2 regions of the Bacillus sp. 11C genome follow, and region 1 is predicted to be linked to the other one. Evidence: predicted binding sites of a transcription regulator. Region 1 holds the regulator's gene; the other holds the start of a gene.
The links. The regulator Rex, encoded in region 1, represses fermentation and respiration genes when NADH is low (regulators of the CRP and FNR family bind a similar motif). The targets are predictions, from matches to a motif close to TTGTGAAATATTTCACAA.
Positions count from the first base shown of each region.

Region 1 (4,647 bases):
TTGCTTTTTGAAGCATCAGCTTAGCAAGGGCCACTCTTGCTTTTTCACCCCCGCTCAGTGAATGCACGGGTTTCAATACATCATCTCCGGAAAACAAGAAGTTCCCGAGACAAGTTCTGATTTCTTTTTCCGGAAGCCCGGGGTACTCATCCCACAGCTCATCAAGGACACGTTTGGAGGAAGTCAGCTCAGCCTGCTCTTGATCATAGTAGCCGACACTGACATTTGAGCCGTATGAGATCGTTCCTTGATCTGGCTTCAGGGTGTCCATTAATGTTTTCAGCAATGTCGATTTACCGATTCCGTTAGGGCCGACAAGCGCAGCGCTTTCTCCTCTTGTGAGCATAAAAGACACTTCTCTTAAAAGCGGCGGCTGGTTTTCATAGCTGATTGTGAGTTCCTGAACACGCAGGACTTCGTTTCCGCTTTGTTTTGTAATATCAAAATGAAAGTTTGCGGATTTTTCATCGCCAAGCGGTTTTGCCTTGACTTCCATTCGGTCAAGCTGCTTTCGGCGGCTTTGCGCTCTTTTTGTGGTAGAGGCTCTTGCCAGATTTCGGTCTACGAAGTCCTGGAGCTTTGCGATTTCATCCTGCTGCTTTTCATACACTTTAAGATCTTTTTCATATTGCACGGCTTTTTGGTCGAGATAAGCGCTGTAGTTGCCGTGATACTTTTTACTTTCAGCTCTAGATACCTCGTATACTTGGTTTACCACTTTGTCCAAAAAGTAGCGGTCATGAGAAACGATGAGAATGGCGCCTGAATAGCCCTGCAAATAATGTTCAAGCCAGGTTAGTGTATCAATATCGAGATGGTTTGTCGGCTCATCAAGAATGAGCAAATCAGGCTGTGTTAACAGAAGCTTGCCTAGGGCCAGTCTTGTTTTCTGGCCTCCGCTGAGGCTTTGCACCTGTGTAGAATCGTCAAAATGGCTGAAGCCGAGGCCATGCAGCACAGATCTGACATCCGCTTCATATTGATAGCCGCCTTTATCTTTGAAATCCTGCTGAAGCCGGTCATAGGTTTTCATGATGCTTTCCAATTCATCCGGATCAGCTGCCGCCATTTTTTCTTCCATAGCCCGCATTTCCTTTTCCATTGCTTTTAAGTGGTCAAAAACAGTCAGCAGCTCTTCTTTTATGGTAAGCTTAGAATCCAAGCCCGTATGCTGGGCGAGATATCCCATTGTAATATCTTTCGGTTTAATGACTTCGCCCTTTTCATACGATAGCTGGCCTGCGATAATTTTAAGCAACGTGGATTTTCCCGCGCCATTTCTACCTACAATGGCGATGCGATCACGATTTCTGACTTCCAGCTTTATATTGTTTAAAATAGTATCAGCACCAAATGATTTGGACAGCTGATTAACTTGTAAGATCATCATATTATTTCACCTCTGCTATAATAAGTTAAGTGTAGCTTATGAATCAGAAGTCAGCAAACAATACATTGGCCGAATAAGACATAGAGAAGAAAATAGTGTATGATCTTTTTAAGGAGAGTTTTAATATGAATGGATTTTCTCATTTTAATGAACAGGGAAGAGCCCAGATGGTGGATATAAGCGAAAAATCTTCGACTGTCCGTACTGCGGCGGCTGTTTCAAGCGTACACATGAAGAATGAAGTGTACGAGAAAATACAAAGTCACGATATCGGCAAAGGAGATGTACTGGCTGTTGCACAAGTGGCAGGCATTATGGCCGCAAAGCAAACGTCCAATATCATTCCGATGTGCCATCCGCTTTCACTGAGCGGAGTAGATATATCGTTTGACTGGAAAATAAAAGAAAAAGAAGTTATACTTCATATAAAAGCACAGGTCAAAACGAAAGGGAGTACAGGTGTGGAAATGGAAGCGCTCACTTCTGCATCGGTGTGCGCTCTTACCGTTTACGATATGTGCAAGGCCCTTGATAAGGGGATGGTCATCGGCCCTACTTTCTTGCTGGAAAAGACAGGCGGGAAAAACGGTGACTTTAAGAGAGAACTATCCGAGTATAATTTGGAGGACCAAAAATGAATAAGGATCAATCAAAAATTCCGCAGGCGACGGCAAAAAGGCTGCCGCTTTACTATCGCTTTTTAAAGAATCTGCATGCGTCAGGAAAACAGCGTGTATCTTCCGCTGAACTCAGTGATGCCGTAAAGGTTGATTCTGCCACGATTCGCAGGGATTTTTCCTATTTTGGAGCTCTTGGCAAAAAAGGATATGGATATAACGTGGATTATTTGCTGTCTTTTTTCCGCAAAACGCTTGATCAGGATGAGATGACAGACGTCATCTTGATTGGTGTCGGGAACTTGGGAACGGCATTTCTTCACTATAATTTCACAAAAAATAATAACACAAAAATTTCTATGGCTTTTGACATAAATGAGAGTAAAATAGGAACTGAGGTAGGCGGCGTGCCCGTCTATAACCTTAATGACCTTGAACAGTACGTAAAAAATGAATCAGTTGCCATTCTAACAGTGCCAGCAGTTGCTGCTCAGCCTATTACAGACAGATTAGTCGCGTTAGGAATCAAGGGTATTCTTAACTTTACGCCGGCCCGCTTGAATGTGCCGGAACACATTCGAATTCATCATATAGATTTAGCTGTAGAGCTTCAATCACTGGTTTATTTCTTGAAGCATTATTCAGTTTTGGAGGAAATCGAATAGAGGGAAAGGAGGAGCCCACATATGCCGATCGGTCCTGGAAGCCTTGCTGTTATCGCAATCGTTGCTTTAATTATCTTCGGTCCTAAAAAGCTGCCTGAACTGGGGAAAGCAGCGGGAGACACACTTCGTGAATTCAAAAACGCTACTAAAGGATTAACGAGTGATGAAGAGGAAAAAAAGAAAGAAGATCAGTAGGTTAGGGTGACACGAATGAATGTGAATCAAATGTCGCTGCTGGAGCATATTGCTGAGCTTCGAAAACGATTGCTGGTTGTGGCGCTGGCGTTTGTCGTTTTTTTCATCGCGGGATTTTTCTTAGCGAAGCCGATTATTGTGTATCTGCAAAAAACAGATGAAGCGAAGGAGCTTACGCTTAACGCGTTTAACCTGACAGATCCGCTTTTTGTGTTTATGCAGTTTGCGTTTATCATAGGCATTGTTCTGACCTCCCCGGTTATTCTTTATCAGCTTTGGGCTTTTGTGAGTCCAGGCCTCTATGAGAAAGAGCGAAAAGTAACGCTCGGTTACATTCCGATCTCTGTTTTGTTGTTTTTAGCGGGCTTATCTTTTTCGTATTATATTTTATTTCCTTTTGTTGTTGATTTTATGAAGCGAATCTCTCAGGACTTGAATGTCAATCAGGTGATCGGAATTAATGAGTATTTTCATTTTCTTCTGCAGCTGACAATTCCGTTCGGACTGTTGTTCCAAATGCCGGTCATTCTCATGTTTTTGACCAGGCTTGGAATTGTGACACCCATGTTCTTAGCGAAAATCAGAAAGTATGCGTATTTTGCGCTGCTTGTGATCGCTGCCCTGATTACTCCTCCTGAGCTTTTGTCTCATATGATGGTCACTGTTCCGCTGTTGATTTTATATGAAATCAGTATTTTTATATCGAAGGCCGCCTATCGGAAAGCGCAGAAAAGCAGCGCTTCCGATCAGGACGTGTCTTCCGGGCAATAATAAAAAAATCCATTTCTCATACGGAGAAATGGATTTTCTTTATTTCTGGTTCTTTTTGATTTTAAATGAAAAGGCGAACATCTTAAATGAAATGCTGATGTTGTAAGCGGCGAACACCATCAGCAGGATGGAGTAAAATGACCACATGCTGCCTGGCGAGCTTGCGGCAAGATAAGTAAAGATGCACCCTACGGCAAAATAGATCATTCCCCAAACTACCGGGTTTCTCATAGAAATAATCCTCCAATAATCAATTGCATTTGTGTGCTTTGCTGTTCAAGGTACTTCTGAACAGGTTCAAGCTGCATGATAACGACAAATGTATTCATCATGACATGGGCGAAAATCGGCACCCATATCCGTTTTGTCCTCGCATACAAGAAGGCAAAGGTAAAGCCCATAGCTGTATAAAGAAGAAGATGCTTCAAATCAGCGTGAACAATACCGAAAATAATCGAGCTAAGCAGTCCTGCAAAAAAGAAATTCGTTTTTTCGTAAAGCGCCCCGAAAATGATTTTTCTGAAGAGGATTTCTTCTAATATAGGCCCGACGATAGAAGAAACGATAATCATGAACGGGACTGCCTGAATGACTTTAAGAATGGCTTGTGTATTTTCTGATTCTCTTCCGATGCCGAATATATAATATTCAATAGAGCCTGCTATTCCTTGAGAGAAGAGGGCAATGAAAAAACCGGCTATCGCCCATAGGATAGAAAGCCCGACGGAGTCTTTCCGGCCGTTTCGCAACGTTGTCTTCGGAACCGTTCTCAGAATAAGCAGAACGACAATGAGACAGGCGATAAAGCTGATGACGGACCATAATCCTTGTGCGTGCAGCATGTTTTCCTTGGTAGGCTGTCCTCCGGCATAACCGAATCTAAAGAACAAGGGAATCGCAATTATGTAGGAAAACTGCATAATGATATATGTCAAAATAATAAACCAATACTGTTTTCTCAAATGGTATGTACTCCTTTGTTAAATGGGTTTCGTTGTCTACAGCTATT
Region 1 is NZ_JBUPVZ010000009.1:4,658-9,304, forward strand. Features, by position in the region: gene ACY3LV_RS13655 (ABC-F family ATP-binding cassette domain-containing protein) at 1-1,390, opposite strand, end outside; gene moaC (cyclic pyranopterin monophosphate synthase MoaC) at 1,516-2,028, shown strand; gene ACY3LV_RS13665 (redox-sensing transcriptional repressor Rex) at 2,025-2,672, shown strand; gene tatAY (sec-independent protein translocase protein TatAY) at 2,694-2,867, shown strand; gene tatC (twin-arginine translocase subunit TatC) at 2,874-3,638, shown strand; gene ACY3LV_RS13680 (YdiK family protein) at 3,678-3,869, opposite strand; gene ACY3LV_RS13685 (type II CAAX endopeptidase family protein) at 3,866-4,600, opposite strand.

Region 2 (4,647 bases), on a different contig from region 1:
CGAATGCTGAAACAGCGGACAAATCGAATGAGCTTACAGCGCCAACGATCAAAGACGGAACCATACTTCATGCTTGGAATTGGTCGTTCAATACGTTAAAACACAATATGAAGGATATTCATGATGCAGGATATACAGCCATTCAGACGTCTCCGATTAACCAAGTAAAGGAAGGGAACCAAGGAGACAAAAGCATGTCGAACTGGTACTGGCTGTATCAGCCGACATCGTACCAAATTGGCAACCGTTACTTAGGTACTGAACAAGAATTTAAAGAAATGTGCGCTGCTGCTGAAGAATATGGCGTAAAGGTCATTGTTGACGCAGTGATCAATCATACCACCAGTGACTATGCTGCGATTTCTAACGAGATTAAGAGTATTCCAAATTGGACACATGGAAACACACAAATTAAAAACTGGTCCGATCGATGGGATGTCACGCAGAATTCATTGCTCGGGCTGTATGATTGGAATACACAAAATACACAAGTACAGTCCTATCTGAAACGTTTCTTAGAACGAGCATTAAATGACGGCGCAGACGGATTTCGCTTTGACGCCGCCAAACATATAGAACTGCCGGATGACGGGAATTACGGCAGTCCATTTTGGCCGAATATCACAAATACATCTGCCGAGTTCCAATACGGAGAAATCCTGCAAGATAGTGCCTCCAGAGATGCTGCATATGCGAATTATATGAACGTAACAGCATCTAACTATGGACATTCCATGAGGTCTGCTTTAAGAAACCGTAATCTGAGCGTGTCGAATATTTCCCATTATGCGTCTGATGTGTCTGCGGACAAGTTAGTCACATGGGTGGAATCGCATGATACGTATGCCAATGATGAGGAAGAGTCAACATGGATGAGCGATGACGATATTCGTTTAGGCTGGGCGGTGATTGCTTCCCGCTCAGGCAGTACGCCTCTCTTCTTTTCCAGACCCGAGGGCGGCGGAAATGGGGTAAGATTCCCGGGGAAAAGCCAGATCGGCGATCGAGGGAGTGGTTTATTTGAAGATCAGGCTATCGTTGCGGTCAATACATTTCACAATGTGATGGATGGACAGCCTGAGGAGCTCTCGAATCCGAATGGCAACAATCAGATATTTATGAATCAGCGCGGCTCACATGGCCTTGTGCTGGCAAATGCAGGTTCATCTTCTGTCACCATCAATACGTCAACAAAATTACCTGATGGCAGCTATGATAATAAAGCTGGAGACGGTTCATTTCAAGTAACGAATGGTAAACTGACGGGCACGATCAATGCCAGATCTGTGGTTGTTATTTATCCTGACGATATCGCATATGCGCCTCATGTCTTCCTTGAGAATTATAAAACAGGGGTCACACATTCTTTCAATGATCAGCTGGCGATCACCCTGCGTTCAGATACGAATACAGCAAAAGCCGTGTATCAAATCAATAATGGGCAAGAGACAGCGTTTAAGGATGGAGACCAATTAACAATCGGAAAAGGAGCTCCATTTGGTACAACATACACCATTACGTTAAAAGGAACGAACAGTGATGGTGTAACGAGGACCCAAGAATACACGTTTGTCAAAAAAAACCCGTCTTCAGCCAAGATCATCGGCTATCAAAATCCAAATCATTGGGGCCAAGTAAATGCTTATATCTATAAAGATGATGGAGGCCGCGCAATAGAGTTGACCGGATCTTGGCCGGGAAAAGCAATGACCAAGAATGCGGATGGAATTTACACGCTGACGCTTCCTGCGGATACGGATACAACGAACGCCAAAGTGATTTTTAATAATGGCAGCGCCCAAGTGCCTGGCCAAAACCAGCCTGGCTTTGATTATGTGCAAAACGGTTTATATAACAACTCTGGGTTAAGCGGTTCTCTTCCTTATTGAGGGAAGAGAAAAATCTCATAGAAACCATCATAGATGGTTTCTTTTTTGTTCATAAATCAGACAAATCTTTTCTCTTGCAAAAGTTTGTGAAATGTTGCACAATATAAATGTGAAATACTTCACAAATAAACACCGAAGAAAAACAACCCTTGGAAGGATGATTAATGATGAACAAACATGTAAATAAAGTAGCTTTAATCGGAGCGGGTTTTGTTGGAAGCAGTTATGCATTTGCGTTAATAAACCAAGCGATCACAGATGAGCTTGTGGTCATTGATTTAAATAAAGAAAAAGCAATGGGCGATGTGATGGATTTAAACCACGGAAAGGCGTTTGCGCCGCAACCGGTCAAAACATCTTTCGGAACATATGAAGACTGCAAGGATGCTGATATTGTCTGCATCTGCGCCGGAGCAAACCAAAAACCTGGTGAGACACGCCTTGAATTAGTCGAAAAAAACTTAAAGATTTTTAAAGGAATCGTCAGTGAAGTGATGGCGAGCGGATTTGACGGCATTTTCTTAATCGCGACAAATCCGGTTGATATTCTGACTTACGCGACATGGAAATTCAGCGGCCTGCCAAAAGAGCGAGTGATCGGAAGCGGCACAACTCTGGATTCTGCTAGATTCCGTTACATGCTGAGCGAATACTTTGGCGCAGCGCCTCAAAACGTGCACGCACATATTATCGGTGAGCACGGCGACACAGAGCTTCCTGTCTGGAGCCACGCGAATATCGGCGGTATGCCGGTTAGTGAACTTGTTAAGAAAAATAATGCATATAAACAAGAGGAGCTTGACCAGATCGTAAATGACGTGAAAAACGCCGCTTACCATATCATTGAGAAAAAAGGCGCGACTTATTACGGTGTTGCGATGAGTCTTGCCCGCATTACAAAAGCCATTCTTCATAATGAAAACAGCATTTTAACTGTCAGCACATATCTGGACGGACAATACGGCACAGATGACGTGTACATCGGCGTTCCGGCTGTCGTCAACCGCGGAGGAATTGCAGGCATCACTGAGCTGAACTTAAATGAGAAAGAAAAAGAACAGTTTCTTCACAGCGCCGGCGTTCTCAAAAACATTTTAAAACCTCATTTTGCAGAACTAAAGGTCAACTAATCGCAACTATAGAGTAAAGGGCTGATTGTCAATGGTTGAGCAGCTGTATGATCCGTTTGGAAACGAGTATGTGAGCGCACTTGTGGCGCTCACTCCAATTCTCTTTTTTCTCTTAGCTTTAACTGTTTTTAAAATGAAAGGCATTCTCGCGGCATTTCTTACCTTAGCCGTCAGTTTCATCGTCTCCGTTTTGGCATTTCATATGCCGGTAGAAAAAGCGATTTCTTCCGTTTTGCTGGGAATCGGAAGCGGGCTGTGGCCGATTGGCTATATCGTCCTGATGGCGGTGTGGCTGTATAAAATCGCAGTGAAAACCGGGAAATTCACTATTATTCGTTCCAGCATTGCCGGCATTTCGCCTGACCAAAGGTTACAGCTATTATTAATTGGTTTTTGTTTTAACGCGTTTTTGGAAGGCGCGGCCGGTTTTGGTGTTCCGATTGCGATTAGTGCGGCGCTGCTTGTCGAACTTGGTTTTAAACCGTTAAAAGCGGCGGCGCTCTGCTTGATTGCGAACGCAGCCTCTGGAGCCTTTGGGGCGATTGGGATTCCTGTGATCACAGGGGCGCAGATTGGTGATTTGTCCGCTCTTGAGCTGTCACGGACATTGATGTGGACACTGCCGATGATCTCATTTTTGATTCCGTTTCTGCTTGTCTTCCTATTAGACCGAATGAAGGGAATCAAACAGACTTGGCCTGCCCTATTGGTTGTAAGCGGGCTGTATACAGCGGTTCAGACACTGACAATGGCGGTGCTCGGGCCGGAATTAGCAAACATCTTGGCGGCCTTATTCAGCATGGGCGGGCTTGCGCTCTTCCTTCGCAAATGGCAGCCGAAAGAGATTTACCGGGAGGAAGGAGCCGGCGAGGCTGGTGAGAATAAGGCATACAGTACCGCTGACATTGCGAAAGCGTGGTCTCCTTTCTACATCTTAACTGCGGCGATCACAATCTGGAGCCTTCCTGCCTTCAAAGCGCTTTTTCAAGAAGGCGGACTGTTGTATCAAACAACGCTTCTTTTTAAAATGCCTTTTCTGCATCAGCAAATGATGAAAATGCCGCCAATTGCGCCATCCGCCACGCCGTTAGATGCAGTCTTTAAAGTCGATCTGCTGTCAGCTACTGGTACAGCGATTTTAGCGGCGGTCATCGTGACAGGCCTGTTCAGCAAAAATTTCTCTTGTCGGGATGCCTTTGCGTCCATGAAGGAGACAGGAAAAGAGCTGTGGGTGCCGATTATGACGATCTGCTTTGTGATGGGGTTTGCCAATCTGGCCAACTTCGCAGGGCTCAGCTCTTCAATTGGGTTAGCACTGGCGAAAACAGGAGACTTGTTCCCGTTTGTCAGTCCTGTTCTCGGCTGGATCGGCGTGTTCATTACTGGTTCTGTTGTCAGCAATAACGCTTTGTTCGGACATTTGCAGGTTGTTACCGGAGCGCAGATTGGTGCGGGTTCTGATTTGCTGTTAGCCGCAAATACGGCGGGCGGGGTGATGGCGAAACTCGTTTCTCCTCAATCCATCGCAATCGCCGCCGCAGCGGTCGGCCAGACAGGCAAGGAATCTAAACTGTTTAAGCGGACAGTGGCGTACAGCCTCATTCTGTTATTGATCATTTGTATATGGA
Region 2 is NZ_JBUPVZ010000002.1:279,177-283,823, reverse strand. Features, by position in the region: gene amyE (alpha-amylase) at 1-1,889, shown strand, start outside; gene ACY3LV_RS04050 (L-lactate dehydrogenase) at 2,054-3,019, shown strand; gene ACY3LV_RS04045 (L-lactate permease) at 3,051-4,647, shown strand, end outside.
Region 2: ACY3LV_RS04050 (L-lactate dehydrogenase) is a predicted target of Rex. The motif match lies at 1,997-2,014, and genes of this name have one in related genera.